One region of the Ferrovibrio plantarum genome, then DNA from elsewhere that is predicted to be linked to it. Evidence: riboswitches for the same ligand, from Rfam matches in the RefSeq annotation. Region 1 holds a riboswitch; the other holds the start of a gene.
What was found. Region 1 has a riboswitch for glycine ahead of gcvT (glycine cleavage system aminomethyltransferase GcvT). Riboswitches for the same ligand answer to the same signal wherever they lie in the genome.

Region 1 (16,074 bases):
GGATTGCGCGCACCGACCATGACAAGCTGCTGCACATCCTTGAGATAGCCCAACGCCACTTCCAGCACATAGGGAATGCGGCCGACTTCCGGCAGATGCGGGCCGCGCTCGATCAGCGCGTTGCTGCCCTGGCCGGAGAGGCGGCAGCCAGTGGCGGCCTGGATGCGGCCGGCCAGCATGATGCCGCGCGCATGCAGCGCCTTGCCGCCGAGCAGCAGCATGGCATTCTTGCCGCCTTTCTTGAGGGCCTCGGCACCGGCTCGAATAGCGGCATCGTCGACCTTGCGCCGCGCCGGCACCGCCACCTTCGGGGCCACACCTTCCGCCTCGTTCCAGGCAGTATCGGCAGGCAGGATCATGGTGGCGACGCCGCCGGCGCCGGTCATCGCCGCAGCAACTGCCTGGGCACCCAGCGGCCCGACTTCTGAAGCCGTCTCGGCGCGACCGATCCAGGCCGAGACCGGCCGGGCGATGCCCTCGATATCGGAGGTCAGCGGCGCGTCGTATTGCAGATGGTAGGTGGCATGCTCGCCAACCACATTGACGATGGGCGAATTGGCCTTGCGCGCGTTATGCAGGTTGGACACGCCATTGGCGAGGCCGGGGCCGAGATGCAGCAGGGTGGCGGCGGGCTTGCCGGCAAGCCGGGCATAGCCATCGGCGGCACCCGTCACCACGCCTTCGGCCAGCGCCAGCACGCAGCGGATACCCGGCACATGGTCGAGTGCGGCGACGAAATGCATCTCCGACGTGCCGGGATTGGCGAAGCAGATTTCCACGCCGCTCGCCACCAGCGACCGCACCAGACTTTCCGCGCCGTTCATACTGCACCCTCTCCTTCAGCTTGGGGAAGGAAAGGTGTAGCCGATCCGGCTCAGGTTTTGAAGAAGCGCACCAAGGCCGCGAGTTCCTGTGCCTGGGTGGTGAGCGACTGCGCCGCCGCCGTGGTTTCCTCGACCAGTGCCGCGTTCCGCTGGGTCATCTCGTCCATGCTGCCAACAGCGGTGTTGATCTGGTCCAGACCCGTCGCCTGCTCGCGGCTCGCGGCGGCGATCTCGGCGACAATATCCGACACCTTCTTGATCGCCGCGACGATATCGACCAGCGACTGACCGGCACGGTTGACCAGGGTGGCGCCGGTCTTCACCTGGGCATTGGATTCGGAGATCAGCGCCTTGATGTCCTTCGAAGCGCTGGCGGAACGCTGCGCCAGCGCCCGCACTTCCTGCGCCACCACCGCAAATCCTTTACCGGCCTCGCCAGCCCGCGCCGCCTCGACGGAGGCATTGAGTGCCAGCAGGTTGGTCTGGAAAGCGATTTCGTCGATCAGTGCCACGATGTCGGAAATCTTCCGTGCGCTGGCCTCGATCTGGGTCACTGCCGCCACGGCATCGCCCACCACCTTGCCGCCGGTTTCGGCGGTGTCGCGCGCCGTGCTCGCCAACTGGTTGGCGGCCTGGGCATTGTCGGCATTCTGCTTCACCGTGGTGGTGATTTCATGCATCGACGCCGCCGTCTCCTCGATACTGGCGGCCTGACTTTCGGTGCGCTGCGCCAGATCCTGGCTGCCGGTGGAGATTTCCGCTGCTGCGCCATGTACCGCCTCGGTTGTCTGCAACAGCCGACCGGCGAATTCGCGTAAGCGCGCCGCCATACCGTTGGCGCTGTTTTTCAACGTCGCGAACACCCCCTGGTATTCCCCATCGACCTGTCGCGTCAGGTCGCCATTGGCCATGGTCTCCATCACGCTGGCGAGCCCGCCGGTGACGGTGCCGAGCGTGCCCGAGAGGCGGTTGAGTTCCTGGCTCAAGGTGAGCAGGAAACCTTCCTTGTCGGTTTCATTGAGCCGCGTTGACAAGTCGCCGGCGGTGATGCGGCGGCAAAGCTCGGCAACTTCCGCCGCCGCCTGACGTTCGCGTGCTTCGCGCGCCTCACGCTGCGCCTCGGCCTCCTGGCGTCGCGCCGCGATCTCGGCTTCGGCGCGCTGCTTCTCCACGGCATTTTCCTTGAACACCGCCAGCGCCGCACCAATGCGACCGACCTCGTCAGTCTGCTGCAACACCGGCACCTGGGCATCGAGCCGACCATCGGCGAGGTGCTGCATCGCGGTGATCATGCGTTGCAACGGGCGGGTGACACCAATCAAGACAATACCCAGTGCAAGCATCAAGCCTGCAGCACAGCCGACAATGGCAACCACGATCAACTCGGTGCGCGTCATCCTGGCTTCCGCCAGGGCCGCCTTCTGCACCTCCTCCTGCTGCTTGTTGTAGCGGTCTTCGATGTTGCGCAGGCTCTGACGCGCGGCATTGAACTGCGCCGATGCCGCGATGATGCCGGCTTCGGCAGTGGCGAAATCGCCCTTGTCGCTGGCTTCGCGCGCGGCACGGTAGAGCGGGATATACCGGTCCACTGCCGCCTGCATGTCGGCGAAATCCTTGCGGTCGGCATCGGTGTCGATCAGCGGCTTCAGCCGATCCATGCGGCTCTGGTAGCGGCGCAGTTCATCGTCGGCGGTCTTGATCACGGTATCGCGCAGGGCCGGGTCCAGCCGGCGGGTCATCGCTTCCGCCATGCGCACGAACTGCACCAGGTTCACCGTGCCGCGCCCGGCATGTTCCAGCCGAGTGGAAGCATCATCGATGCGGATCAGCGCCTGCTCCATCTTGCCAAGCGCGCTGACCCCGCCATAGGCCATCAGGCCGGCGGTGAAGATGAGGATACCGACAACGCCAAGCAGCTTGCTGAGCAGACCAAGATTCCGGAACCAGGCCATGACGCACCTCCCGTCTGTATTTGGCAAAAAGCTTACAGCAACGGTACGGATACGATGCGGAATCAGCTAGCGATTGTCTGTTGGTTCACGAACAAATGTAGAGACCAACCGAATTAGAGGTTGCGCACCCACGGCCATTATACCGTGGCAATGGGCGTCACCGGCGAGCCGACCGCGCCAGTCAGCCGGAGCGGTGGCGCGGTAAGCAGGAAGCGACTGCGGCCCGCCGCCTTGAGGTAAGCTGCGAGTTCGGAGAGATACCAGATTTCGCCCAGCGGCACGCCAAGCTTGAACAGGCAATGCTCATGCAGCGGCAGCGCGGCGTGGCTTTCCTCGCCGCCCTCTTTGGAGGGCAGGCCCTCGACGGCATAATTGTCGGCGATCAATGCCGCGATGCCGCTGTCGGTGATCCAGTTCAGCAGCCGGGCGTCGCGGCCATCGATCACCGCATTGGAATTTTCCAGCCGTTGCCGGTCCGGCTTGGCCTGCATGCTCAGCAGCGTGTCGCCGAAGCCGGTATAAAGGCAGAGCATGTCGCCGCTCTCGACCATGACATTCTGCGCCTCGATGGCCCGCATCATGATGTCATAGCCGACCCATGTACGCGGCAGGCCCACCAGATCGAACAGGTTCACCAGCACGCCGCGCCCCTGCAGGCCATGGCGCGCGAAAGTCTCGATGCCGAGTGCCTTCACGCCGGATTGCTCGAAGCGGTCAGGGCGCCGCTCGCCTATTGCGCCCCGGTCGATGGCTTCCGGTATCTCCACGCCGCCGCGAAAGCCGTTGTAGAAACACGGCTCCGGCACGCCATCGCCATCGGCATCGAACATCTGGCCGGCATGGGCGAAGCTGTCCCATTGCGTCGAGTATTGCAGGTAGATCAGCGCCAGATCATCGCAGATCACATCGTTGTGGCGCACATCGTAGAGCGACAGGCGATGCACCATGTTGCCGACATCGCCGCGCGAGGTGGCAAAAAGCTGCGGTGGGTGGCGGCGCGGGTTGAGGATATTGCCGCCGGGATATTCCAGCGGCAGCGACAGGCAGAAACGCCGCCCCTCGCGCACCTCGGCAATACCCTGGCGGGTCTTTTCCGGTGTGATCAGGTTGAGCCGGCCGAGTTGATCGTCCGGGCCGAAATCGCCCCAGGTCGACCCTGCGGGCCGACGCTTCCAGCGCGGATTCATGCCAGCCTCAATTCGGGGGCGTCAATTCACAGCAGCAGCACGTTCCTGCATGGCACCGACCGAGTAATGCTGCCAGCGCGCCTCCACCGCCTCATGCAGCTCCGGCTTGAGGCCGGCGGCGAAGGCGGTTTCAGCGACCAGGAACATCGGGCCGATCAGCGCCTGCAGCAGATTGTCGGCCAGGGCCGGGCGGCGGCCCTCGAAGGCATGCCCGACAAGCTGGAACACCCAGCCGCCGACAAAGGCGATGGCGAACACGCTCCAGCCCATCATGCTGCCCAACATGGCGATCTGATGCGCGGCAGTGAGCAGTGCCAGGCTGACCAGCAGCATGAGGAAACCGAACAGGCGGTCGAGCCAGAGATAGAACACGCCAGTGACAGCCCAGAGCAGCACCGCGCCGGTGAGCGGCAGGCCCGCCACGCTGCCAAGATTGATCCAGGCCAGCGGCACGAACAACGCAAAGACGATCGAGGGGATGCCGATGAAATGGGTGGCGCGGTTGCGCGCATCGCGGTGATAGGCGGAATACATTGCCATCTGCTCGACGAAGAACGGATTCATCTGACTTCTCCCGGCTTAAGCTTTATGGCCCCTGCCGAGTCGGCGGCGCGGGCTTGTGTATAACTCAACCCTACTCTGCCGTTTTTGCCTGTCAACCTGGGTTTTCCCCAGGCTTTTTGCGTTGCGGGGCGAAAGGGTTTGACTCGCTTGGCCGCCCGCCTATGCTCGCCCCATCGCTCAGATCCCGTGGGAGAGCCGTCGGCGGCTCCAGCTACTGGAACCCGAGCCCGACGCGCCGAAGGAGCAACCGCCCCGGAAACTCTCAGGCCGAAGGACCGTGGGATCGTTGCGAGGCTCTGGAAAGCGGTGTCAGGCCCGGCCTGCCGCCCACCGACGGAGTAAGTCGCGTCCCGAAAGGACACCTGTCCTTACGGAAAGCCGACGAATCTCTCAGGTCCACGGACAGAGGGGGCGCAGACGGGTGAAAGCCCGTTTGCCGTACCGACTCTTTGCTCCGTGAGGACCCGTGGCGACACCAGGCGCAGATTCACAAGACCTCAAGCTCACGCCGCTCAACGCGCTGCACAAGGAATTGGGCGGCAAGATGGTGCCCTTCGCCGGCTACGAGATGCCGGTGCAGTATCCCACCGGCATCCTCACCGAGCACAAGCATACGCGCGCCGCCGCCGGCCTGTTCGACGTGTCGCATATGGGCCAGGTGCTGATCACCGGCGCCGATCCGGCGAAGTCGCTGGAGCGGCTGGTGCCCGGCGACTTGGTGGCGCTGGAAGTCGGCCGCATGCGCTACACCGTGTTCACCAACGATGCCGCCGGCATCCTGGATGACCTGATGGTGAACAAGCGGCCGAATGACCTGTTCGTCATCGTCAACGCCGCCTGTAAGGAGCAGGACATCGCCCTGCTCAAAAGCGGCCTGCCCGATTGCACAGTGGAATACCTGGCCGATCAGGCCTTGCTGGCTCTGCAGGGGCCGCAGGCCGTGGCAGTGCTGGCCCGGCTCAACCCGATGGTCAGCGACCTGCAATTCGGCCAAGGCGCTGAGATGAAGCTCGGGCCGCATGCCTGCTTCGTCACCCGCTCCGGCTATACCGGCGAGGATGGCTGCGAGATTTCGCTGGCCGCCCGTGAAGCCGAAGCCTTCGCGCGCTGGCTGCTGAGCCAGCCGGAAGTGAAGCCCATCGGCCTTGGTGCGCGTGACAGCCTGCGCCTCGAAGCCGGCCTCTGCCTCTATGGCCACGACATCGACACCACCACGACACCGATCGAAGCCGGGCTGAACTGGACCATCTCGAAGCGCCGCCGCGCCGAGGGCGGCTTCCCTGGCGCCGCCGTGGTGCAGCAGCAACTCAGCAATGGCGTAAGCCGCAAACGCGTCGGCATCCAGCCGGAAGGCCGCGCCCCGGCCCGCGAGGGCACCGAGGTGCAGAATCTGGATGGCCGCAAGATCGGCATCGTCACCTCGGGCGGCTTCGGCCCCAGCGTCGATGCCCCGGTCGCCATGGGCTATGTCGAAACCGCCGCTGCCGCCGCCGGCACGCCGGTGCAGCTCATCGTGCGCGGCAAGCCGCTGCCGGCCAAGATCGTCACCCTTCCCTTCATCACCAAGCGTTACGCCAAAGCCTGAGGAACCCCATGCCCAATATTCGTTACTCCAAGGATCATGAATGGATCGCCGTGGACGGCAACACCGGCACCGTGGGCATCACCGATTACGCCCAGAGCCAGCTTGGCGACGTGGTGTTCGTTGAACTGCCGCAGGCCGGTCGCCAGGTGGATGCCGGCGGCGAGATCGCCGTGGTCGAATCCGTGAAGGCGGCGAGCGAAATCTACGCACCCGTCGGCGGCACCATCACCGAGAATAACAGCGCGCTGGAAGCCGATCCGGCGCTGGTGAATGCCGCCGCTGAAAGCGGTGCTTGGTTCTTCAAGATGACCATCGCCAATCCGGCCGAACTGGATGCGCTGATGGACCGCGCCGCCTACGACGCCTATCTCGCCACGCTCTGAGGTTCTGTCATGCGTTACCTGGGTCAGACCGCCGCCGACCGCCAAGCCATGCTGGCGGCCATCGGCGTCAGCGATATCGATGCTCTGTTCAAGGATGTGCCACCGGAGGCGCTGAATCCCGAGATCGACCTGCCGCCGCATCGCGGCGAGCTGGAAGTGGAACGCCATATCGCGGCGCTGGCGGCGAGGAATCTCTCCCCCGCCGACGCGCCCTGCTTCCTTGGCGCCGGCGCCTATCGCCACCATATCCCGGCCGCCGCCGACCATCTGATCCAGCGCAGCGAATTCCTCACCTCCTACACGCCGTATCAGCCCGAGATCGCTCAAGGAACGCTGCAATATCTGTTTGAATTCCAGACCCAGGTGGCGCTGATCACCGGCATGGATGTGGCGAATGCCTCGCTCTACGACGGCGCCACTGCCTGCGGCGAGGCCGTGCTGATGGCGCAGCGCGTCACCAAGCGGCACAAGGCAGTGCTGTCCGGCGGCCTGCATCCGCATTACCGCGATGTCGTCACCACCCTGATGCGCCAGACCGACCAGCCCTTCGTCGCCGCGCCGATGGATGTGGCCGGCACGGAAGATCTGAGCACGCTGATCGACGACCAGACTGCCTGCGTGGTGGTGCAGAACCCGTCGCTGTTCGGCCATGTGCGCGACCTCACGGCGTTGTCCAAGGCTTGCCAGGCCAAGGGCGTGCTGCTGGTGGTGGCGGTAAGCGAAGTGGTGTCGCTGGGCCTGATCACGCCGCCGGGCGAGATGGGCGCTGACATTGTCGTCGCCGAGGGCCAGAGCATCGGCGTGCCGTTGAGCTTCGGCGGGCCGTATGTCGGCCTGTTCGCGGCGAAGGAAAAGTTCCTGCGCCAGATGCCGGGCCGGCTCTGTGGCGAGACCGTGGACCAGGACGGCAAGCGCGGCTTCGTGCTGACGCTTTCCGCCCGCGAGCAGCATATCCGCCGCGAGAAGGCGACCTCGAATATCTGCACCAACTCGGGCCTCTGCGCGCTCGCCTTCACCATCCATCTGAGCCTGCTCGGCGAGGCCGGGCTGGTGCGGCTGGCGGAGATCAATCATGGCAAGGCGGTCGAACTCGCCGAACGCCTGGATGGCCTCAAGGGCGCCAAAGTCGTGAACCAGGCTTTCTTCAACGAATTCACCCTGCGCTTGCCGAAGCCGGCCAAGGAAGTTGTCGAGGCGCTGGCGGCCAAGGGCATCCTTGGCGGCGTGCCGGCCTCGCGCCTGTGGCCCGACGAGCCGGAAGCGGAAAACCTGCTGCTGCTCGCCGCCACCGAGACCAACACGGATGAGGATGTCGAGGCGCTGGTCGCCGCGCTCGAGGAGGTGCTGTGATGCTGAACCGCCAGGGACGTCCCACCACCCCGAACGCCACCAGTGAAACCGCGCAGCTTGGCACCATTGGCGGTCATCGCGGCCTCGATCACGAAGAACCGCTGATCTTCGAGCAGGGCGAGGAAGGCCGCTGCGGCGTCGATCTGCCGGAGCCGCCGGCTGTAACCCAGCGCCTTGGCGGCCTGCGCCGCAAGGGCGCGATTGGTTTGCCCGGCCTTTCCGAACCGCAGGTGATCCGCCATTTCGTGCGGCTCAGCCGCAAGAACTACGCCATCGACATGGGCGTGTTCCCGCTCGGCTCCTGCACCATGAAGCACAATCCGCGCCTCAACGAGAAGCTGGCGCGCTGGAAGGGCCTCGGCGACCTGCATCCGATGCAGCCGGTGAGTACCGTGCAGGGTGCGCTGCAATTGATCGGTGAACTGGCCGACTGGCTGAAATGCCTCACCGGCATGCCGGCGGTGGCGATGAGCCCGGCTGCGGGCGCCCATGGCGAACTCTGCGGCCTTATGGCCATTCGCGCGGCGTTGATCGCGCGCGGCGATGCGCGCAAGCGGATTCTTGCACCAGAGTCCGCGCATGGGACAAATCCGGCCACGGCGGCGATGTGCGGCTATGAAGTCGATCCGATCCCGGCTACCGCCGATGGCCGCGTCGACCTGGAAGCGTTGAAGGCCAAGCTGGGGCCGGATGTGGCGGCGATCATGCTGACCAATCCGAATACCTGCGGCCTGTTCGAGCGCGAGATCAAGCAGGTGGCCGACCTGATCCATGGCGTCGGCGGCTTCTTCTACTGCGACGGCGCCAATTTCAACGCCATCGTCGGCAAGGTGCGGCCGGGCGATCTTGGCATCGATGCCATGCATATCAACCTGCACAAGACCTTCTCGACACCGCATGGCGGTGGCGGTCCCGGCTCGGGCCCGGTGGTGCTGTCGAAAGCGCTGGCCGATTTCGTGCCGCTGCCCTACGTGATGCTGACCCAGGCCGGCTACAAGCTGGTGGAAATCGACATGAACGGCATGAGCTTCGGCCGCATGAAGGCGTTCCACGGCCAGATGGGCATGTTCATCCGCGCGCTGGCCTACATGCTCAGCCATGGCGGCGACGGCCTCAAGCGCGTGGCGGAAGATGCCGTGCTGGCGGCCAACTATGTGATGGCAACCTGCGGCGACGTGATGAGCCCGGCCTTCGAAGGCCCCTGCATGCACGAAGCCCTGTTCGACGACGCCTTCCTGAAGGATACCGGCGTCACCACGCTGGATTTCGCCAAGGCGCTGATCGATGAGGGCTATCACCCGATGACCGTCTACTTCCCGCTGGTGGTGCATGGCGCACTGCTGGTGGAGCCGACGGAGAGCGAGAGCAAGGATGCGCTCGATCATTTCATCGGCGTGCTGCGCGGCCTCGCCGAACGCGCCCGCGCGGGCGGCAACGCGGAATACTTCCAGGGTGCACCGCGCCTGACCCCGCGCCGCCGCCTGGACGAAACCCAGGCCGCGCGCAAGCCGGTGCTGCGCTGGAAGCCGGCGCCGGACAGCAAGGCGGCGGCGGAGTAAACGCTAGTCGAGATTAAGCCGCGCGGCGGCCTGGGCAGCTAGGTCGCCGCTTTTTTGTCCGGCATCGAGATGCAGCCAGTCGGCGGGCGGCTCGATCGCTTCGGCCTGGAAACGCACCACGTCCGGGGTCGCATCCGAGGCATCGCCGCGTCGTGCCGCCACGCGCTGGCAGAGCAGATCGGTGCCGCCTTCCAGCCACAGGCCGCGGAACACGGCATTGCAGTGCAAGGCCAGCTTGGCCGCTGCATCGCGTTCGCCCGGCTTGCCGAATACCGCGTCCAGGATCACCGGCACACCGGCTGCAAGCAATTGATGGGCATGTTCCAGCAAGGCGGCATAAACCCGCATGCTGGCCTGCGGCGTGTAGCTTTCCGGCGGCAGGCGCGTACCGGCCGCAACACCTGCCAGCCGCTTGCGCAGCACATCGGAGCGTAGCACCACGGCGCCGCAGACCGCGTCGAAGCGCGGCGCCAGCGCGCGGGCCAGCGTGGTCTTGCCGGTGCCGGAGCGGCCGCCGATGGCAAGCAGCAGCGGTGTGGCCGGGCGCAACACGCGCCGCGCCAGCGCCAGGTAGCGCCGCGCTTCCGGCCATTGCTGCGGCTGCAGCCCGGCGACATGGGCGCGGATCGCGGCACGCAGCGAAATATAAAGTGGCAGCAGTGGCAGCGCGCCATCATCGCCGCTCTGCTCCAGGTAGCGGTTCAGCGCCCGGTTGGCGAGATCGGCGCGGTTATGCGCCAGCAGATCCATCAGCAGGAAAGCGATGTCGTACGCCGTATCGGTGCGCGCCAGCGCGGCATCGAATTCCAGGCAATCGAACAGCAAAGGCTTGCCACCCAGCAGGCAGATGTTGCGCAGATGCAGGTCACCATGGCCGTGGCGGATACGGCCCTCGGCGCCCCGGCGCGATAACGGCACGGCCAGTTGTGCCAGCGCCTCCTCGGTTTCCTGGCGCAGGTCGGCAAGGAATATCTCCGGCAGCACTTCCGGATCGAGCCGCGCAAAGCTCTCCGTGTTCATTGCCGCCACGCGCCGCGCCGCCTCCAAGGCATCGCCATCCAGCGGCGCCAGGCCAGCATGGAAACCGGCAACCGCTTCTGCCGTCGCCTCGATCAGTGCCGGAGTCAGGCGGCCCATGCCAAGCTGGCGGTCGAGCGTCGCGTCATCCGGGAAACGCCGCATCTCCACCAGCCATTCGACCGCATGGGCCGGTTCGGCATCACGCGGCGCGAGCTGCAGCCGGCCTGCCGCATCCCGGATCACGGCGCGCAGCCCGAGATAGAGATCCGGCGCGGTGCGACGATTCAGCGCCAGTTCCTGGCACGCGGCGTCGTGGCGCTGTCGCAGCGTAGAGAAATCGACATAAGGCAGATGCACCGCCCGTTTCAGCTTGAACACGCGGTCGCCGCAGAGAAAGAGCCGGGAGATATGGGTCTCGACGACACGCTCCAAGGCTGGATCGGTGAACAGCAGGTCGAGATCGGACGGGTTCGGCTGGATGCGCATGCGGCCATCCTACGCCCCGAAAATGACCCCGCCTTGACCCAGAGCAAAAGCCGGGGCCAAGGCGGGGCGGGTTATGGGGTTACGAGAGAGGCGGTCGGCGGCCGCTCAGCAGGCTCATCACCAAGGTAATGAAAAAGATTACCAGGAAGATGAAGAACAGGATCTGGGCGATGCTGGAAGCAGCGGCGGCGATGCCGCCGAAGCCGAACAGGGCGGCCACCATGGCCAGAACGAAGAATACAACGGCCCAATACAGCATGATCTTTCTCCTTGTTTCAGGAAACGACCAGGCCATCGGAACGGGGTAATGGGGCAAGGGTGCGGGCAAAACAGGGCATTTCCGCCGCAAAGGTTAACTCAGGCGGCCGTGTTTCACGTGAAACACCCAGGGAACAATCATCCTGTTTCACGTGAAACAGGATGGGAACACTATTTTTAGCGTTTCACCGCCACCATGAGGTAGTTCACATCGGTATCGCGGCTTATTGTCCAGCGTTCCGACAGAGGCGCATAGCTGGCGCCGGCGACCTGGGTGACGCTGAGCGAGGCATCGCGCAGCAGCTTGGCCAGCTCATGAGGTTTTAGGAATTTTTTCCAATCATGGGTGCCGGCAGGCAGCCAGCGCAGGATATATTCGGCGCCGACGATGGCGAGCGCATAGGCCTTGGGGGTGCGGTTCAGCGTCGCCGCGACCAATATCCCGCCCGGATACCCGGCAGATGGGGGCTTCAGCATCTGGCCGAGTGCACGGCAGAAACCCGCCGGATCGGCGACATGTTCCACGACTTCCAAGGCCATGATGACATCGAAGCGCTCGCCCGCCGCCACCAGTTCCTCGGCTGCCGTGCAGCGGTAATCGATTTCCAGGCCGGATTCGGCGGCATGATGCCGGGCAACGCCGATATTCTTTTCCGAGGCATCAACGCCGATCACGCTGGCACCCAGCCGGGCCATGGGTTCCGAGACCAGGCCGCCGCCGCAGCCGATATCCAGCAGCCGCAGGCCGGCAAGCGGTGAGTCGCTGAGGGGATCGCGGCCGAAATGCCCGGCCACCGCATCGCGCACGAAGCCAAGCCGCACCGGATTGAACTTGTGCAGCGGGCGGAAACTTCCCACTGGATTCCACCACTCGGCAGAAAGCGCGGAAAACCGCTCTATTTCGGCTGGATCGACACTGGCGGCCTGGACACTCATGCTGGCAACTTTATCTCGCCTCTCGGCTTGCTTAAACAGACGGCGCAAGCGTATTAATACGCGCCTTTTTCCGGCCCCTTCCCGTCTCCGTTTACGCTGCCCTTTCAGGGGCTTCGGCGCGGCGGCGGACGGGCCAGCCGGTGGGAGGGGAAGTCTATAACGGAACAAGACACGGGACGAGCCGCATGGCGCGCTTGGTGATGAAATTCGGCGGCACTTCGGTCGGCTCGGTGGAGCGGATCAAGAATGTCGCGCAAAAGGTGAAGCGCGAAGTCGAGGCCGGCCACCAGGTCGCGGTGGTGGTCTCCGCCATGTCGGGCGAAACCAACAAGCTGGTCGATCTGTGCAAAGCCATCGACCCGGTGCATGACCAGCGCGAATACGACGTGGTGGTGGCTTCCGGCGAGCAGGTGACGACCGGCCTCTTGAGCATCGCGCTGCAGGCGGTGGGCGTGAAGGCGCGCTCCTGGCAGGGCTGGCAGATTCCGATCCGCACCAATGCCATGCATGGCCGGGCGCGCATCGAGAGCATCGAGGGCGAGCGCCTGCTGGCCGATATGGCCGGCGGCACCGTGGCCGTGGTGGCCGGTTTCCAGGGCATGGGCCCGGAAGACCGCATCGCCACCCTGGGCCGGGGCGGCTCGGATACCTCGGCGGTGGCGCTGGCCGCCGCTTTGCAGGCCGACCGCTGCGATATCTATACCGACGTGGACGGGGTCTATACCGCCGATCCGCGCATCGTGAAAAAAGCGCGCAAACTCGATAAGATCACCTACGAGGAGATGCTGGAGCTGGCGTCGCTGGGCGCCAAGGTGCTGCAGACCCGCTCGGTCGAGATGGCGATGAACCATCGGGTACGCACGCAGGTTCTGTCGAGCTTTGCCGATCAGCCCGGCACGCTCGTTGTGGATGAGGAAGAGATCGTGGAAAAGCAGATCGTATCGGGCGTCACCTATTCTGCCGACGAGGCCAAGATCACGCTGATCGGCGTGGCCGACCGGCCGGGCATCGCGGCTTCCATTTTCGGCCCGCTGTCGGATGCCGGCATCAATGTCGACATGATCGTGCAGAACATCTCGGAAGACGGCAAGAAAACCGACATGACCTTCACGCTCGGCCGTGCCGATCTCGACCGCGCCGTGGCGCAGCTTGAGAAGATGAAGGGCCAGCTCGACTGGGCCAAGCTGGTGCCGGACAAGAACGTGGTGAAGGTGAGCGTGGTGGGCGTGGGCATGCGCAGCCATGCCGGCGTGGCGCATACGATGTTCAAGGCCCTGGCCGACAAGGGCATCAACATCCAGGCGATCACCACATCTGAAATCAAGGTCAGCGTGCTGCTCGCCGCCGACTATACGGAACTGGCGGTGCGCTCGCTGCACACCGCTTTCGGTCTCGACGCCGAGTAATATCGCGCCGAGCCATGCAGGGGGCTAGATGTATTTTGGGGGCGACGCCAGGCCGAGCGGAGTGATCCGGACGGGCGATCAGGACCGGGGAGACCCGGCATGATCGCGCGCGCTCCATCGCCCGGCCCGCGCGGCCTGCTGCGCCGCCTCCGCGAGATCATGGCGGAGGCCGGCAGCGTCGACGAACGCCTTGCCCGCGTGGTGCGCTCCATCGCCGCCAACATGGTGGCGGAAGTCTGCTCGGTCTACCTGCTGCGCAACGACGAGCTGGAACTCTACGCCACCGAAGGTCTGAACCCGGAAGCGATCCACAAGACGCGGCTGAAGGTCGGCGAAGGCCTGGTCGGCGACATTGCCGCCCATGCCCGCCCGCTGGCGCTGGCGGACGCGCAGAACCACCCACAATTCGCCTACAAGCCGGAAACCGGCGAAGAGATCTACCATTCGCTGCTCGGCGTGCCGCTGCAGCGTGATGCCCGCGTGATCGGCGTGCTGGTGGTGCAGAACAAGACCCGCACCCAGTATTCTGAAGAGGAAGTCGAAGTCCTCGAAACCATCTCCATGGTGCTGGCCGAGATGGTGGCCTCGGGCCAGCTTATCGGCGCCGAGGATGTGGCCGCCGTGGCGCGGGCGCCGTCGCTGCCCTTCCGCGCCGATGGTCGCGTGCTTTCGGAAGGTCTCGCCATCGGCCAGGCGGTGCTGCACGAGCCGCGCATCCAGATCACCAAGACCATCGCCGACGACATTCCGCTGGAAAAGAGCCGACTGGATGCCGCCGTTGCCTCGATGCGAGATCAGGTGAACCAGATGCTCGACGCGCCCGACGACGATATCGTCGGAGAGAGCCGCGACGTGCTGGAAACCTACAAGATGTTCGCGCATGACACCGGCTGGCTCGCCAAGCTGCATGGCGCGGTGGAATCCGGGCTTACCGCCGAGGCGGCGGTGCTGCGCGTGCAGGGCGACACGCGCCACCGCATGCAGGCGATCACCGATCCCTACCTGCGCGAACGCCTGGCCGATCTCGACGATCTCGCCAACCGCCTGCTGCTACATCTTTCCGGCAAGACCGCCCGCACGGTGGCGGAAAACCTGCCCGATAACGCCATCCTGTTCGCCAAGGCGATGGGCCCGGCCGAACTGCTGGATTATGACCGCCGCCGACTACAGGCGCTGGTGCTGGAGGAGGGCTCGGCGGCGAGCCATGTCGCCATCGTGGCGCGCGCCCTCGGCATCCCGGTGATCGGCGGCATCGGCGGCGCCATCGCCCGCGTCGAGCCCGGCGATCAGGTGGTGGTGGATGGCGACCACGCGCAGATTTTCGTGCGTCCTGGCCCCGATGTGGTGCGCGCCTTCGAGCAGAGCCTGCATCTGCGCCAGGCGCGATTGGCGAAATACGCCGCGCAGCGCGACGAGCCGCCGATCACCCGCGACGGCAAGCGCATCGCGCTGCTGGTCAATGCCGGCCTGCTGATCGATCTGGCGCATCTGGACGAGACCAATGCCGATGGCATCGGCCTCTACCGTACCGAATTGCAGTTCCTGGTGCGCCCGACCATGCCGAAGGCCGATGCGCAGCAGCAGATTTACCGCCGCGTGATCGAGCATGCCGGCGAACGCCCGGTGGTGTTCCGCACGCTCGATGTCGGCGGCGACAAGGTGCTACCCTATCTCGCCAAGCACCCGGAAGAAAACCCGGCCATGGGTTGGCGTGCCATCCGCATTTCGCTGGACCGTCCGGCTTTGCTGAAAGTGCAGCTCCGCGCCATGCTGCAGGCAGCGGAAGGCCATGTGCTGCATGTGATGTTCCCGATGATCGCCGAGGTGGACGAGTTCCGCCGCGCGCGCAAGATGCTGGACCGCGAGGTGGCGCGGCTGAAGGCGCTGAAGCGGCCGATGCCGCGCGATGTGAAGGTCGGCACCATGCTGGAAGTGCCGGCTTTGGCCTGGCAGTTGCCGGCCCTGCTGCCGCTGGTCGATTTCGTCTCGGTCGGTTCCAACGATCTGATGCAGTTCCTGTTCGCCACCGACCGCGGCAATCCGCGCATGGTGGATCGCTACGATCCGTTGAGCCCGAGCATGGTCAGCTTCCTGCGCTGGGTGGTGCAGCAATGCAAAACGTATGAGAAGCCGCTCACCATGTGCGGCGAGATGGGCAGCCGGCCTTTGGAAGCAATGGCGCTGCTCGGTCTTGGCTTCGAACGCCTCTCCATGCCAGCCAATGCGATTGGCCCGGTGAAGGAAATGCTCCGTAGCCTGGATGTTCTCTCGCTTGCGGAATTTTTGGAGGGCCTCTACTATCTCCCCGACCACAGCCTGCGTGCACGATTAGAAGAATTTGCGCGCGAAAACGGTGTGATAGTTTAAATAATCCGCCCCGCTATTGGCAGTTGTGAATCGAGCCGAAAGTTTTCTTTTCGTTCGATTGAGTCGGGCCGTTTCACTGAAATCGGGCCACTTGCCGAAGCATGGCGCTGTAGAGTTAGGCGGTAGAGTTCAGTGTTGCGCAAGGGGATCAAGCCGGTCATGAGCGCAGAAGCCGGAGACAAGCCGGCCGCTTCTAT
Region 2 (16,074 bases), on a different contig from region 1:
CGGCACCCAGCAGCATGAACACCGCCATCTTCGGGTTCACCGGCAGGATGCTGCCGTCGCGGATGCCTTCCTCGACCAGTTCGCGGAGCTGTTTTTCATAAGCATCGCGCAGCGCGATAATCGGGCCGGCGGTGCCTTCGGCCAGCGCGTTCTCTTCCAGGATCAGCACCGGGACGCCCAGGTCGCTGATCACGGTGCGCAGGTAGCCGGTCATGCCGATGCGGATTTTTTCCAGGCCATTGCGGCCCTCGCGCATGCCGATGGCGAGATGCTCGTTGGCAATCTCCATCGCCTCTTCGTGGCAGGCGCAGAGCAGGTCGTTCTTGTTGTTCACATAGCGATAGAGGGCGGTCTTGGTGACGCCCAGGCGCTCGGCGACGTCGTCCAGCGTCGTGCCGTGGCTGCCGCGGCGGTTAAACACGCGGGCGGCTTCGCGGATGATCGCTTTCCGCTTGTTGTCGGTTTGCTCGGCGCGGCTTGGCACCGCGTTGGCCCACTTGGTCATCTTTCCTCCGAACCAGGGTGAGTGGCTGTCAAAGCGCCATCTTGCCTGATTCGTGCCGATAGTTACACGTAAGAACCGAGAATGCAACACTAGAAACTTTAGTTACTGTATGTTCACAATGAGCCTTAAATCAGGAGGGAACCCAGAATCATGACCAAGAAAATGGCGGATCGCCGGGAAGAAGTTGCTCTGCTCTGTGGCGGCACGGCCGGAATCGGCCTGGCCAGCGCACGGGCCTTACTGGCCGAGGGGGTGAAAAAAATCATGCTGGTCGGCCGCAAGCCGGAACGCGGCACGGCAGCCCAGGCCGCCCTGGCAGCCGAATTCCCCGGCGCCGATATCCGATTCTGTGCCGCCGATCTCGGCCAGCCGGAAGGCGCCGAGGCGGCAGTGCAGGCCTGCCTGGCGGCGTTCGGGCGCATCGACACGCTGCTGAGCTGCGCCGGTGGCGACCCGATGCCGCGCCTGCTGCATGAAACGCCGCTGGCCGACTTGCCGCGCATCATCGGCGGCACGTCGGCCAGCGTGCTGCTGCCGGTGCGGGCCGCCCTGCCGGCGATGATGGCGCAGCGTGGCGGCAGCATCATCTGCATCGCCTCCGACGCGGCAAAAGTGGCGACACCCGGCGAGGTCTGCATCGGCGCGGCGATGGCGGCGATCGTGATGTTCTGCCGCGCCTTGGCCATCGAAGCAAAACGCAGCGGCATCCGCGTCAATTGCCTCACCCCCAGCATCGTGCGCGATACGCCGCTCTATGATGCGCTGATGAGCGATGCCTTTGCCGGCAAGCTTTTTGCCAAGGCGGAAGGCCTGGCCAAGCTAGGCGTGGTGGTGCCCGATGACCTCGCCGCCGTGGTGGCGTTTCTCTCCAGCCCCGCTGCCGCACGGCTCACCGGCCAGACCATCAGCGTCAATGGCGGCATCTCGGCGGCCTGAGCCACAAGCCCCCTGCCGCCTGCCGCCCGCCGCCCGTAATGGCGCTTCACCAATGGCGTGCGCGGCAGGGGGCGACTCAATTGTGGACACACACCGGCCGCTTTTGAAAAAAGAAGTATACATTTCTGCTTTTATGGGGCTACGATGTATTACACATCGTGGCCGAGGCGTTGCAGGCGCCATGACCGCTGAGGGCGGCTAAATCGGGACCACGGGGCGTTTGGGCGCATTTCCCAACCGGCAGAGGGGACCGACATGTTTCGCAAGATTGACCGCAGGCAGCTTCTCACCGGCTCGACGGCGATTGCCGCCGCGAGCCTGTTCCCGATGCCCTACTTGATGGCGCAGACCAATTTCTTCGAGCCGACCCGCGTGCGCACCACCCATGCGCCCTATGTCTCGGCCGGCCCGTATTTCATCGCCCAGGCCAAGGGCTACTTCAAGAAAGTGGGCCTCGACGTCACCTCCACCAGCTTCATCGATCAGGCCCAGGCGATGCCGGGCCTGGCGGCAGGCGAATTCGACATCACCGGCGCCACGATCAGCGCCGGCCTGTTCAACCTGATGGCCAAGGGCACCCCGGTGCGTCTGATCATGGAAGGCGGCCGCGAAAGCCCAGGGATGGGCTCGAACGCCATCCTGGTGAGCAACGAGACCTACGCCGCTGGCTTCACCAACCTAGCCGGCTACAAATTCGCCAAGGGCCGCAATTTCGGTGTTTCGACGCGCGGCGCCGTGGCGCAGTACCTGCATTACACGGCGCTGGAGCGTGCCGGGCTGACGCCGGATGACGTGAGCTGGCAGTGGGGCCTGGATACCCGCAACAGCCTGGCGCTGATGCCGGCCGAGCGCGTGCATGTGATCAACATTCCGCTGCCCGGCGCCTATGCGGCACAGAAGCGCGGCGTCGGCAAGGTGGTGACCTGGAGCGACGAGATCGCGCCGAATTTCGTGCTGGCCTGCCGTGCCGCCAGCCAGAAGTTCCTTGCCGAGCGCTATTCGGCGGTGGTGCGCTTCATCATGGCGATCCTGCATGCCAATGCCGAATTCAACGCGGCGGCGCAGAACGGCAACCCGGAGGTGCTGAAGATCATTGCCGAAGGCACCGGCCTGGAGCCGGAAGTGATCGATGAATGCCGCCCGCGCTGGACCCAGATGACACCAGATGGCATCCCGAATGTGCAGTCGATCATGAACCAGCAGATGTTCTGGAAGGACAAGACCGATCTGCTGGCGCGGCCGGTGCCGGAAGACAGCCTGTTCGATCTCGGTGCCGTGCGCGAAGCCAAGAAGCGCCTCGAGGACAAGAACCCATTCATCTGATCGGATCGGGAATCTGATCCGGATAGGCGTTTCCAGTCGGTACTAAGGTGCGGGATGCTGCAGGCGATTGAAGTTTCGGGGCTGACCCATCGTTGGCTGAGCAAGACACGGCCACCGACTTTGGCCTTGAGCAATGTCGACTGCCGCTTCCCGGCCGGCAAGGTGACGGCAATTGTCGGCCCCAGCGGCTGCGGCAAATCCACTTTGCTGCTGATGCTGCGCGGCCTGCTCGAGCCGAGCCAGGGCAAGATCAGCTTCGCGTATCAGTCGGGACAGAACACGACTTATGGCGCGGCGCCGCAGATGGCGACCGTGTGGCAGGCCTTCAACCTGCTGCCCTGGCGCACCGTGCTCGACAATGTCGCTTTCGGCCTCGAGCTGGGCGGCATGGGCAAGGAGGAGCGCTATCGCCGCGCGGCGGAAGCGATCAAGGCGGTGGAGCTTTCCGGCTTCGAGAACCATTTTCCGGGCCAGCTTTCCGGCGGCATGAAACAGCGCGTCGGCCTGGCGCGCGGCCTGGTGCAGGCGCCGGATGTGCTGCTGCTGGACGAGCCGTTCGGCGCGCTGGACGCGCAGACCCGGCTTTACCTGCAGGAACAACTCGCCACGGTGGTGGAGCAAAGCCGCAAGACGGTGATCCTGGTCACCCACAGCATCGAGGAAGCGGTGTTCCTGGCCGACAAGGTGCTGGTGATGACCGCGCGGCCCGGCCGCATTGCCGCCGATATCGATATCGACCTGCCGCGTCCGCGCGGCATCGAAACGCAGAACAACCCGGCCTTCGGCAAGTATTTCTCCGACATCTACGGCCTGCTGCGTGATGAAGTGAGAAAATCCATGCTGGCAGGTGCGTAAGCCATGACCGAGAAGCACGATCCGATCAAGGCCAGCCAGGTTCAGCAGGACGACGAAGCAGCCTATGCCAACCAGCGGCTGAAGGACGAATACCGCCTCTATGGCCCCATCGCGCTGATCCTGTCGCTGGTGGTGTGGGAAGCCTTCGTCGACATCTCGAAGATTCCGGAGCTGTACCTGCCGGCACCGTCGCTGGTCGTGGTAACGCTCTACAAGCTGTTCGTCGACAAGGGGCTGCTCTACGACCTCTATGTCACGCTCTACCGCATTTTCGGCGGCTTCTTCCTCGCCAGTTTCGTCGGTGTCGGCCTTGGTATCCTGATGGGCACATCCAAGCGGATGAACGCCATCCTCGATCCCTTCGTTGCCGCGATTTATCCGCTGCCAAAAATTTCACTGGTGCCGTTGCTGATCATCTGGCTTGGCAGTGGCGACGCTTTCCAGATTGTGCTGAGCGCCTTGGGCTGCGTCTTCCCGATCCTGGTCAATACCATTCTCGGCGTGCGGCAATGCGACGAGGGCCTGGTGCTGGCGGCGCGCGACCTCGGCGCCAGCCACAGCCAGATCCTGCGCAAGGTGGTGCTGCCGGCGGCAATCCCCAGCATCTTCAGCGGCCTGCGCCTGGCACTTGGCATCGCCATCATCCTGGTGGTGGCGGCCGAAATGCAGACGGCGCGCTACGGCCTTGGCGCCAAGCTCAATCTTGCCGGCCAGATCCTCGAGACCGGCCAGGTCTTCGCCATCCTGCTGCTGCTGGCGATCCTGGGCATTCTGCTTACCAAAGGGCAGCAGGCGCTGGACCGGCTGCTGAGCCGCTGGCGCGCAAACTGAGTATGGCTATTTGATTATGAGCAAGAAGGCAGGTTCGAGATGAAGCGCACCCTGGTGAAATGCGGTTGGCTGGTGAGCTGCGACCCCAAGATCGGCGATCTGGTTGATGCCGAATTGCTGCTGGAGGGCGACAAGATCGTCGCCGTGGGCAAGAACCTGAATGCCCAGGTGGATGCGGTGATCGAAGCCAGCGACATGATCGTGATGCCCGGTCTGGTCAACGCCCATATCCATGTCTGGCAATGCGGCATGCGCGGCATCGGTTCGGAGTGGATGAGCGCCGACTATCACGGCAACATGCATGGCAACATCGCCACCCGCTACAAGCCGGACGACAACTATGTCGCCAATGTGGTGGGCAGCCTGACCCAGATCGATGGCGGCGTTACCACCGTGCTCGACTGGTGCCATAACCTGACCTCGCTGGAACATGCCGAACGCTCCATCGACGGCCTGGAAGAGACTGGATTGCGCGCCGTGTTCGCCCATGGCACCGCCAAGCCGCCGACGCCGCCGGGCGGCCTGCCCTATACCCATATCGCGCATCCGCGCGACCGCGTGAAAGCCCTGCGCGAAGGCCGGCTTTCAAGCGACGACGCCCGCATCACCATGGCAATGGCGATCCTGGGGCCGCATTACTCGGTGGCGGAAGTGGTGGAACAGGATGTACGGCTGGCCAAGGAATTCGGCCTGCTGGCAAGCTCGCATGCCACCCGCCGCCATGCCGATTGCGTGACGCCGAAAGGCTATCTGCAATTGGCCAAGGCCGGCCTGCTGGGGCCGGACCACAATATCGTGCATGCCAATTATTTCGAGGATGATGAACTCAAGGCCGTGATCGATTGCGGCGCCTCGATCACCGCGACGGTGCTGGTGGAACTGCATGGCCATGCCGCCGATCCGCTGACCGGCCGCGTGCGCGCCATGGGCGGCATGCCCTCGCTCGGCATCGACGTGGAGCCGATCGTCACCGCGGAATTCTTCCGCGAAATGCAGGCAGCCCTGCTTTACCTGCGCAATGCGGAGCATCGCGCCTATGCCGCCGCCGGCAAGCCGCCGTCGCAGGTGATCCCGGTGCGCTCGCGCGAGGCACTGGAATGGGCCACCATCGGCGGTGCCCGCGCGCTGATGCTGGAAGACAAGATCGGTTCGCTCACCCCGGGCAAGAAGGCCGACGTGGTGATGCTGCGCGCCACCGATTTGAACCTGTTCCCGGTGCATGACCCGGTATTTTCCATCGTCGAGCAGGCCCATGCCGGCAATGTCGATACCGTGATCATCGATGGCGTGATCCGCAAGCAGGGCGGCCAGCTCGTCTATGGCGCCGAAGCCCTGCGGCGCAAGAAGACCGAGCTGCTGGCTTCCGCCGAACGCATCATGCGCGAAGCCAAGTTCACCCTGAAAGCGGCCTAGAGCGAGACCCGGCATGACCCGCACCCTGATCAAATGTGGCTGGCTGGTTTCGGTGGATCCATCCATCGGCGTGCTCACCGATGCGGAATTGCTGATCGAGGATGATCGCATCAAGGCCATCGGCAAGCCGCTCAATACCCAGGCCGATGTGGTGATCGACGCCAGCGACATGATCGTGATGCCGGGCCTGATCAACGCCCATATGCATACCTGGCAATCCGGCCTGCGGGCCATTGGCTGCGAATGGGTGCATCTCGATTACTTCAAGTATCTGCACGGCAACATGGCGACGCTGTATGGGCCGGAGGATAACTACCTCGGCAACCTGATCGGCGCGCTGAACCAGATCAATTGCGGCGTCACCTCGCTGTTCGACTATTGCCACAACATCACCTCGCTGGAGCAGGCCGAACGCTCCATCGATGCCCTGGAGGAAAGCGGTATCCGCGCCCTGTTCGGGCTCGGCAATGGCAAGCTGCGGCCTGAGGAAGAAGCCAAGAACCCGTTCGAGAAGCGGCCGCATCCGCGCCAGCGCATCGACCATCTACGCCGCGGCCGCATGGCCAGCAACGAGCAGCGCGTCACCATGGCGCTGGCAATCTCGGGCCCGCATTGGGGCGATTACGATACCGCCATATCGAACCTGGAACTGGCCAAGGAATACGGCCTGCTCTCCTCCTCGCATGCCACCAAGCGCAAGAAATTCTGTGTCGTGCCCGATGGCTATATCCGGCTGGCCAAGGCCGGCTATCTCGGCCCGCACCATAATATCGTGCATGGCAACTATCTCGATGACGAGGAACTGAAGCTGCTGGTGGATTGCGGCGTTTCCTTCACCGCGACGGTGCAGACCGAATTGCGCGGCTATGCCGCCGATCCGCTGCCGGGCCGGCTGCGCGCGCTCGGTGCGCTGCCCTCGCTTGGTGTCGATGTCGAGCCGCGCGTTTCGGGCGAAATGTTCCGCGAAATGCAGATCGCGCTGCTGCACGCCTTGTCCATCGCCCAGCGCAACAACGAATACGAAGGCGCCAAGCCCTTCGAGCGCGTGCCGATCCGCAGCATGGAAGCCCTGGAATGGGCCACCATCGGCGGCGCCCGCGCCATGGGTCTGGAACAGGTGACCGGCTCGCTCACGCCCGGCAAGAAGGCCGATATCGTGATGCTGCGTGCCAACGACCTCAATCTCTTTCCGGTGCATGACCCGGTTTACAGCATCGTCGAACAGGCCAATGCCGGCAATGTCGATACCGTGATCGTGGATGGCGCCATCCTGAAGCGCGGCGGCAAGCTGCGCTTCCCGCCCGGGCTGCTGCGCCAGCGCATGAGTGAACTCTCCGCCTCCGTCACGCGGCTGATGAACGAAGCGAATTACAAGGTGGCCAGAGCAAGTTAGGTGGGCGAGTTAAGTAGACGAGTTAGGCAGCCCCGTTAGACGGCCCAGTTAGACGGCAGCGGCCTTGGCGCGCGGCGCGCGGCGGCGCTTCTGCGGCTCCGCCGGCAGTTCCTCGATAATATTGCGTTGTGCCAGGGCGCGCGCGGCGGTGTTCTTCACCGTCATGATATGGGTGCGCATCAGCTCTTCCGCCTTCTTCGGCTCGCGGCAGAGGATCGCCTCGAAGATGGCATGATGATCCATATGGCGCATGCGTACCCGCTCGAGGCCGAAACCCACCACGTTATGCGCCGAGGTATGTGGTACCCGCTGGAACAGCCGCACCACATCCACCACCACGCGGGAATTCGCCGCTTCATGGATGACGCGATGGAAACGCCGGTTCGCCTCGGTATAGACCGAGCGCAGCGTCTGCACGTCGACGCCGTGGCGGTTCAGTGCGTTATCGACCAGGGCCAGGGCCTGTTCGATCTCAACCTGCTGCGCCTGGGTCAGGCCGCGCTCGGCGGCCAGCCGCGCCGCCAGGCCTTCCGCCAGGGCGCGCATTTCGTAGGTGTCGGTGATTTCAGACAGGGTGTAGGCACGCACCGAGTAACCACGGTTCGGCGTGTAATCCAGCAACCCCTCGCCGGCCAGGGTCTGCAACGCGGCACGGATCGGCGTGCGCGAGACTTTGAACTGGCGGCAAAGATCGAGTTCAAACAGCCGGGAATCCGGCGCGATACGGCCATCAAGCAGGGCCGCGCGCAACAGGTCGGTTACGGTTTGCGACCGTGGCCCGTCATTAGCTTCAAGCCTCGCGCCCAGAACTGCCTCCATCCGAAACGTATAAACTGCCGAAACGTATACAAACGGCGCTTTTTCATGCGCCAACCCGCCGTTCAACGCCACCGGCAATGCATTCTAACCGATGGCTTGGATGATTGTATTATATTCTACGCCGATTAATGCAAAATGTATTCATTATGGCCATTCAGCAACAGGGCTTTGAACCGCGCAGCCAGCCCGACTTGCCAAGCTAGGCTCTGCTGCTTAAGGTAGCCGTGTTACCGAATGACGCGGGAGAGCGTGGACGGAGGCTTCTCCGTTCACCGCCGACGGAGCAACGCCCCGGAAACTCTCAGGCACCAGGACCGCGCCGTTCTTTGACATCTGGAGAGAGGCGCTTAAGTGCGCCCACCGAAGGGGAAGCTTGGCGGTACGTCCGCTGGGTAAGCTCTCAGGTACAGCGACAGAGGGGGCCGTTTGCGCGAAATCGTGCATGGCATGCGCCATGCAAGGCTGATCGTGGGCGGTTCAACCCCTGTTGCTTTGGAGAGCCTTTAAACATGACCAAGATCGCCGTAATCGGCGCCGGTATCACCGGCGTTACCACCGCCTATGCGCTGAGCCTGCGCGGCTATGATGTCACCGTGTTCGACCGCCACCGCTATCCGGCGATGGCCACCTCCTATGCCAATGGCGGTCAGCTATCCGCCAGCAATGCGGAAGTCTGGAATAGCTGGGGGACGGTGCTGAAGGGCCTGAAATGGATGTTCCGGCCCGAGGCGCCATTTCTGCTCAACCCGTTGCCGACCTGGCACAAGCTTTCCTGGTTTGCCGAATTCATCGCCAATATTCCGAAATATGGCCTGAACACGGTGGAGACCACCCGCCTGGCGATTGCCGCACGGCAGCATCTGCTGGCCTGGGCGGAAACCGAGAAGATCGATTTCGACTGGCAGCCCAAGGGCATTCTGCATGTCTATCGCCGCGAAGCCGACCTGGCGGCAGCACGGCGGGTGAACGCTCATCTGACGCGTGGCGGCCTGGAGCGGGTGGAAGTTTCGCGCGCCGATATCCGCCGCATCGAACCGGCCATCGCCATCGACTGCCTGGGCGGCTTCTACACGGCCTCCGATTCCACCGGCGACATTCACAAATACACCCGTGGCCTGGCGGATGCGGCGGCACGACGAGGTGTCTGTTTCGTGCAGGATGCCGAGGTGTTGTCGCTGGCTGCGCAGAACGAGCATGCGCTTGTCACCTGGCGCCCGGCTGGCGACGAGGCGGCGCGGACCGGTCCGGTGGAATCCTCCAGCTTCGATGGCCTGGTGATCTGCGCCGGCGTCGCCAGCCGCGCCTTCGCCGCCATGCTGGGCGACCGCATCAACATCTATCCGGTAAAGGGCTATTCCATCACGGTGCCGCTGGAAGATGAAAAGAGCCGTGCGGCAGCACCCTATGTCAGCCTGCTCGATGATGCCGCCAAGATCGTCACCAGCCGATTGGGGCCGGGCCGCCTTCGCGTTGCCGGCACGGCGGAGTTCAACGGCGAGAACTACAATATCCGCAACGACCGCATCCTGCCGCTGACCAACTGGGTGCGCACGCTGTTTCCCAGTGTGGCGACAGACCGCGTGATTCCCTGGGCGGGCTTGCGGCCGATGACACCGAGCATGCTGCCGAAGGTCGGTCCGGGCCGCCGCCCGCGGGTATTCTACAATACAGGCCACGGCCACCTCGGCTGGACCCTATCGGCAGGTACCGCCGAAGCTGTTGCCGCCAGCATCGCCGGCGCCAGACTCTGAAACAGTAACTAGCTTTGAACAGCAAAACGCCGCCGGATCGAAATGATCCGACGGCGTTCCGCTGCTCCACGCGATCAAGCGAGATCGAAGCGGTCGAGATTCATCACCTTGGTCCAGGCGGCAACGAAATCGCGCACGAACTTCTCCTGTGCATCGGCGCTGCCATAGACTTCGGCGATGGCGCGGAGTTGCGAGTTGGAGCCGAACACCAGATCGGCGCGGGTGGCGGTCCATTTCACCTCGCCGCTCTTGCGGTCGCGGCCTTCATACACATTGTCGCCCGCCGGCTTCCATTCGGTCGCCATGTCGAGCAGGTTGACGAAGAAGTCGTTGCTCAAGGCTTCCGGCTTCTTGGTAAAGACACCATGCTGGCTCTTGCCCGTATTGGTGTTCAGCACCCGCATACCGCCAAGCAGCACCGTCATCTCCGGCGCCGTCAGGGTGAGCAACTGCGCCTTGTCGATCAGCAACTCCTCGGCGGAGACGCTGTACTTGCCCTTGAGGTAATTGCGGAAGCCATCGGCAATCGGCTCCAGCACCGCGAAAGATTCAACGTCGGTCTGCTCCGCCGAGGCATCCATGCGGCCCGGCGCGAACGGCACCGTCACCGCGACGCCGGCGGCCTTAGCCGCCTGTTCGATGCCGGCATTACCGGCCAGCACGATCAGGTCGGCCAGCGACACCTTCTTGCCGCCGCTCTGCGCCGCGTTGAAACTGCCCTGGATCGCTTCCAGCGCCTTCAGCATCTTGGCGAGCTGAGCCGGCTCGTTCACCGCCCAATCCTTCTGCGGCGCCAGGCGGATACGCGCACCATTGGCGCCACCGCGCTTGTCTGAGCCACGGAAAGTGGAAGCGGACGCCCACGCCGTCGACACCAATTCGGAGACCGAAAGCCCGGCCGACAGGATCTTGGCCTTGAGTGCAGCGACATCCGCATCGTCGATCAGCTTGTGATCCACAGCCGGGATCGGGTCCTGCCACAGCAACGCCTCAGCAGGCACTTCCGGCCCGAGATACCGGGCGCGCGGCCCCATATCGCGGTGCGTCAGCTTGAACCAGGCCCGCGCGAAGGCATCGGCGAACTGGTCGGGGTTTTCCATGAAGCGGCGCGAAATCTTCTCATAGGCCGGATCGAAGCGCAGCGCCAGGTCGGTGGTCAGCATCGACGGCGCATGGCGCTTCGACGGATCATGGGCATCGGGCACGGTATTGGCACCGGCGCCATGCTTCGGCTTCCACTGATGCGCACCGGCCGGGCTCTTGGTCAATTCCCATTCATAACCGAACAGGTTCCAGAAGAAGTTGCCGCTCCACTTGGTCGGCGTGGTGGTCCAGGTCACTTCCAGACCGCTGGTGATGGTGTCACCGCCCTTGCCACTGCCGAAGCTGCTCTTCCAGCCAAAGCCCTGATCCTCGATGGCAGCCGCTTCGGGATCGGCACCGACATGGGTGGCCGGGCCAGCACCATGGGTCTTGCCGAAGGTGTGACCGCCAGCAATCAGCGCCACGGTCTCTTCGTCATCCATCGCCATGCGGGCGAAGGTCTCGCGGATATCCTTGGCCGCCGCAAGCGGATCCGGATTGCCGTTCGGGCCTTCCGGATTCACATAGATCAGGCCCATCTGCACCGCAGCGAGCGGATTCTCCAGCTCGCGGTCGCCGCTATAGCGCTTGTCATCGAGCCACTTGCTCTCGCGGCCCCAGTAGACGTCCTGATCCGGCTCCCACACATCGGCGCGGCCGCCGCCGAAGCCGAAAGTCTTGAAGCCCATGCTTTCCAGCGCCACGTTGCCGGCCAGGATCATCAGGTCGGCCCAGGAAATCCGGCGGCCGTATTTCTGCTTGATCGGCCACAGCAGGCGCCGCGCCTTGTCGAGGCTGACATTGTCCGGCCAGCTATTCAGCGGCGCGAAACGCTGCTGCCCACGGCCACCGCCACCCCGGCCATCGCCGGTGCGGTAGGTGCCGGCGCTATGCCAGGCCATGCGGATGAACAGCGGGCCGTAATGCCCGAAATCGGCCGGCCACCAATCCTGCGACTGAGTCATCAGGGCGCGCAGGTCCTGCTTCAGGGCGGCATAGTCGAGTTTCTTGAATTCCTCGGCATAATCGAATCCCGGCCCCATGGGATCGGATTTCGAGGAATGCTGGTGCAGCAGCTCCAGCTTCAATTGGTTCGGCCACCAATCCCGGTTCGACGTGCCGCCGCCGGCCGTGTGGTGGAACGGGCATTTTGCTTCGGCTGTCATAGCTTCCTCCCTGCTGATCTGGATGACTTCACTGCTCGGGAACTAAGATTAGAATTATTCTAAAATAGGTCAAGCCCAGACACCTGAAATCTCCCGATCCCGATTAAAGAAACGCCGGAAAATAGAGAAATATTTCGGATGAATTGCCACGAATGGCCGCGGATCAGGAAGACCGGTGGGCAAACAGGCCGGAAAATACCGGCTGCTTTCACTGTACCGCCTCACGGCGTATTGCACATGACGAAACGCACAGGCCTGGTCTGCTTTTCCAGAAGCGGAACAGTGATGGCCCTCAGTTGGCCGGGATCAACTCGCGCACATGGCGCTCGGCCACGTCAACGAAGGCGGCATCATTGATGTGATGTGGCACGCGGATCAGGTGATGCGTGTCACTGGCGGTGAAATGCCGCTCGAAGGCGGCGAACAGAGCGGCATTGGCGGCGGGATCGTGAAATTTCTGCCCCGGCGCATCCAGTGCCGACACACCGCCCTCCGGCAGCAGCAACCGCACCGGCCCGGCCGAGGCGTTCAGCTTGGCGGCAATCCAGCCGGCGATCCTCTCAAGCTCGTCTGCCGTGGTGCGCATCAGCGTCACATTGGCATTATGCGCGTGGAACAGCCGCCCCTTGTATGACGCCGGTACGGTATTCGGCGCCCAGAAATTCACCATGTCGAGCGCGCCACAGGAACCGATCCAGGGAATTCCGGTTTTAGCCACCACGTCGAAGCGTTCCGGCCCGGCAGTACAGACACCGCCGAGCAGATGATCCGCCGCTTCCGTGGTGGTGAGATCCACCATGCCTTGCAGCAGGCCGGCGCCGGCAATCGCCTCCAGCGAGCGCCCGCCTGGCCCATTGGCATGAAAGACCTGGCATTCATAATCGCCGCCAAGCCGCGCGGTGAGTTGCTGGATACACGGCGTGGTGACGCCGAACATGCTCAAGCCCAGTGCCGGGCGCGTATCGCTCGACGGCGGCACGGCACGGCTCATCATCCCGGCCAGCGCATGCGCGGCATTGGCCAGGATCACCCGCGAGAGGCGGTTCAATCCGGCAATATCCGTTACCGGATACATCATCGTGATGTCATGCACGCCGACGAAGGGCGCGACATCGCCCGCAGCCAAAGTCGATACCATCAACTTGGGTAGGCCGATGGGCAGGCTGCGCATCGCCGGTGCGATGATCGAAGTGCCGCCTGAACCGCCGAGCCCGATGATGCCGCCAATATCGGTGCGCGTGGCGATGAAGCGCTGCAGTGCCTCGGTCATCGCCGTCACCGCCCTGCCGCGATCACCCGCCTGAAACACCGCGCCACGGCCCTCGGCATGATACTCGGCTATGGCTTCAGCCGGGAAATCCGCATCAGCCGACGGCGACCGCGTGCCGACATCGACCGTGACGGCGCGCAGTCCGGCTTGGCCCAGCAACTGCGCCACATAGCGCAGTTCCTCGGCCTTGGTGTCGAAGGTGCCGACGACATAGGCGGTGCCGGCCATGGCGCGGCGCCCTGCCCTACTTCTTCTGCCGCGCCACTTTCACCGCGCCCTCGAAGGCGAAGCGGAAAGTGTCGCTCACCGTCTGGAACACCTGGGCGGCATCAGCCGGCGCCACATCATATTCCGCCCACCATTCGCCAAAGGTCTTGTTGCCTTCGGTAATGGTCCTGAGCCGCATCTCAGCGACATAATTCTGCACCGGCAGCGTCGCTTCGAGGATACGGTAGCAGCAGACATGTTCACGGTCGGAGAGCGTGAGCAATTCTTCGCGGATATGGCCACCCTCATGGGTGTGGAAGCTGCGGACGCAACCAATCTGGTCGGATGGCAGGCCGCCTTCGATCTCGCTCTTGGAGAAGAACGGGTGATAGACCGGCAATGCATTGAAATCGCGCAGCACACCCCAGGCCTGTTCCAGCGGAATATCCATCACGGCGCTTATATAGACTCGTGCCATATTCGTGTTCCTCCCTATTGCTTCCGGCCTATTGCTTGCGGGCCTTCAGGCTTTTGAAGCCTTTTATATGATTGGTAATCGCGATTTCCACCGGCAACCGCTCGACACTGCTGGCACCGTAGAAGCCGTTGCAATGGTGGCTGTTCCGCAGCACGAAGTCGACATCCTCGGGCGAGGAAATCGGCCCGCCATGGGCGATGATGATGACATCCTTGCGCACGCGCCGCGCCGCTTCCGCCCAGTCATCGATCAGCTTCACCGACTCGGCCAAGCTCTTGGCGGTGGTGGCACCGATGCTGCCACCGGTAGTGACGCCCATATGCGGCACGATGATATCGGCACCTGCCTTGGCCATTTCCACGGCTTCATCGACGGAAAAGACATAAGGCGTGGTCAGCAGGTCCAGTTCATGCGCCTGGCGGATCATGTCGATCTCGCTGGCATAATTGATGCCGGTTTCTTCCAGGCTGATGCGGAAAGTGCCGTCGATAATCCCTACAGTGGGGAAATTCTGCACGCCGGAGAAACCCAGTTCCTTAAGCTGCTTCAGAAACACCGGCATGATCACGAAGGGATCGGTGCCATTCACGCCGGCGATCACCGGCGTCTTCTTGCAGACCGGCAGGATCTCGCCTGCCATCTCGACCACGATGTCGTTGGCATTGCCATAGGCGAGCAGGCCGGCAGAGGAAGCACGGCCCGCCATGCGATAGCGGCCGGAATTGTAGACGATGATCAGGTCGATGCCGCCGGCTTCCTCGCACTTCGCCGAAATGCCGGTGCCGGCGCCACCGCCAATGATCGGCTCGCCACGGGCGATCATGGCCTGGAAGCGTTCGAGAATGGCAGCGCGTTCAAATCTGGGCATTTTTTTCTTCCTTGGCAGGGATAACAGCTTGAGCAGGAGAAACAGCCGGCAGCTTGAGCTGCAGCAGGTGATTGAGTTCGCCGAGCACGCCGCGGCGGAAGGTGAGCACGCAGGCAATGAAGATCAGGCCGACGGCCACCGTGACCCAGGCGCCAAGCGCATCGAAATAATGGCGCAGCGCGGAAATCATTACCGCGCCGATGGCCGGACCGAAAATCGAATTCATGCCGCCGAGCAGGGTCATCAGGATGACATCGCCGGACATATGCCAATGTACGTCGCTCAGCGACGCCAGGCGGAAGACAATGCATTTCAGCGAGCCGGCAAGACCCGAAAGGCCAGCGGAGAGCGCGAAGGCCATGATCTTGTAGCGTTCGACGGCATAGCCGAGCGAGCGGGCACGCGGCTCGTGCTCGCGGATCGCCCGCAGCACTTCTCCGAACGGCGACTGCACGATGCGGTGCACCAGCCAGAAACCGCCAATGGTGCAGGCCAGCACCACGAAATACAGGCTGGTGTCGTTGTTGAGATCAATCAGGCCCAGCAGCTTGCCGCGTGGAATCGGCTGCATGCCATCCTCGGCCCCCGTGAAAGGCGCCTGCAGGAAGGTGAAATACACCATCTGTGCCAGGGCCAGGGTGATCATGGCCAGATAGATGCCCTGGCGGCGGATCGCCAGCGCGCCGATGGCAGCGCCAAGCCCGGCCGAGAACAGCACACCGGCGATGACGGCGATTTCCGGTGTCAGGCCGAGATCGCGCAGCACATAGCCGGTGATATAGGCCGAGCCGCCGAAGAAAGCGGCATGACCGAACGAGACGATGCCGGTATGGCCGAGCAGCAGGTTGAAGGCGCAGGCGAACAGCGCGAAGCACATCACCTTCATCAGGAAGATCGGATAGATCAGCTTCGGCACGAACGGCACGATCAGCAGCAGCGCCAGCAGCAGAAGCAGCAGGCCGCGCCGGAGCATGGGCGAATAAAGCAGGGCCGCCATCACGCCGCCCCCTCGCGTCCGAACAGGCCGGCCGGACGCAACAGCAGCACCAGCGCCATGACCAGGAACACCACCGTGGTGGAGGCTTCCGAGTAATACACCTTGGTCAGGCCCTCGACGACACCGAGGCCCAGCCCGGTGATCGCCGAACCGACCACGGAGCCAAGGCCGCCGATCAC

Region 2: it holds a riboswitch for glycine, as region 1 does, so the genes downstream of both, V6B08_RS01175 (D-amino acid dehydrogenase) here and gcvT (glycine cleavage system aminomethyltransferase GcvT) in region 1, are expected to answer to the same signal.

Annotation. Positions count from the first base shown of each region.
Region 1 is NZ_JBBKBA010000002.1:132,082-148,155, forward strand. Features, by position in the region: gene V6B08_RS13955 (acetolactate synthase large subunit) at 1-824, opposite strand, end outside; gene V6B08_RS13960 (methyl-accepting chemotaxis protein) at 875-2,776, opposite strand; gene V6B08_RS13965 (cyclase family protein) at 2,914-3,963, opposite strand; gene V6B08_RS13970 (Mpo1 family 2-hydroxy fatty acid dioxygenase) at 3,985-4,527, opposite strand; glycine riboswitch at 4,705-4,815, shown strand; gene gcvT (glycine cleavage system aminomethyltransferase GcvT) at 4,994-6,112, shown strand; gene gcvH (glycine cleavage system protein GcvH) at 6,121-6,495, shown strand; gene gcvPA (aminomethyl-transferring glycine dehydrogenase subunit GcvPA) at 6,505-7,845, shown strand; gene gcvPB (aminomethyl-transferring glycine dehydrogenase subunit GcvPB) at 7,845-9,404, shown strand; gene V6B08_RS13995 (bifunctional aminoglycoside phosphotransferase/ATP-binding protein) at 9,408-10,910, opposite strand; gene V6B08_RS14000 (DUF1328 family protein) at 10,990-11,169, opposite strand; gene ubiG (bifunctional 2-polyprenyl-6-hydroxyphenol methylase/3-demethylubiquinol 3-O-methyltransferase UbiG) at 11,346-12,104, opposite strand; gene V6B08_RS14010 (aspartate kinase) at 12,290-13,510, shown strand; gene ptsP (phosphoenolpyruvate--protein phosphotransferase) at 13,610-15,877, shown strand; gene V6B08_RS14020 (helix-turn-helix domain-containing protein) at 16,037-16,074, shown strand, end outside.
Region 2 is NZ_JBBKBA010000001.1:252,094-268,167, forward strand. Features, by position in the region: gene V6B08_RS01135 (TetR/AcrR family transcriptional regulator) at 1-505, opposite strand, end outside; gene V6B08_RS01140 (SDR family NAD(P)-dependent oxidoreductase) at 656-1,441, shown strand; gene V6B08_RS01145 (ABC transporter substrate-binding protein) at 1,697-2,764, shown strand; gene V6B08_RS01150 (ABC transporter ATP-binding protein) at 2,819-3,619, shown strand; gene V6B08_RS01155 (ABC transporter permease) at 3,623-4,450, shown strand; gene V6B08_RS01160 (amidohydrolase family protein) at 4,490-5,863, shown strand; gene V6B08_RS01165 (amidohydrolase family protein) at 5,877-7,256, shown strand; gene V6B08_RS01170 (GntR family transcriptional regulator) at 7,305-8,075, opposite strand; glycine riboswitch at 8,306-8,402, shown strand; gene V6B08_RS01175 (D-amino acid dehydrogenase) at 8,585-9,826, shown strand; gene katG (catalase/peroxidase HPI) at 9,901-12,075, opposite strand; gene V6B08_RS01185 (Tm-1-like ATP-binding domain-containing protein) at 12,368-13,573, opposite strand; gene V6B08_RS01190 (SRPBCC family protein) at 13,590-14,030, opposite strand; gene V6B08_RS01195 (phosphoenolpyruvate hydrolase family protein) at 14,059-14,898, opposite strand; gene V6B08_RS01200 (branched-chain amino acid ABC transporter permease) at 14,885-15,895, opposite strand; gene V6B08_RS01205 (branched-chain amino acid ABC transporter permease) at 15,895-16,074, opposite strand, start outside.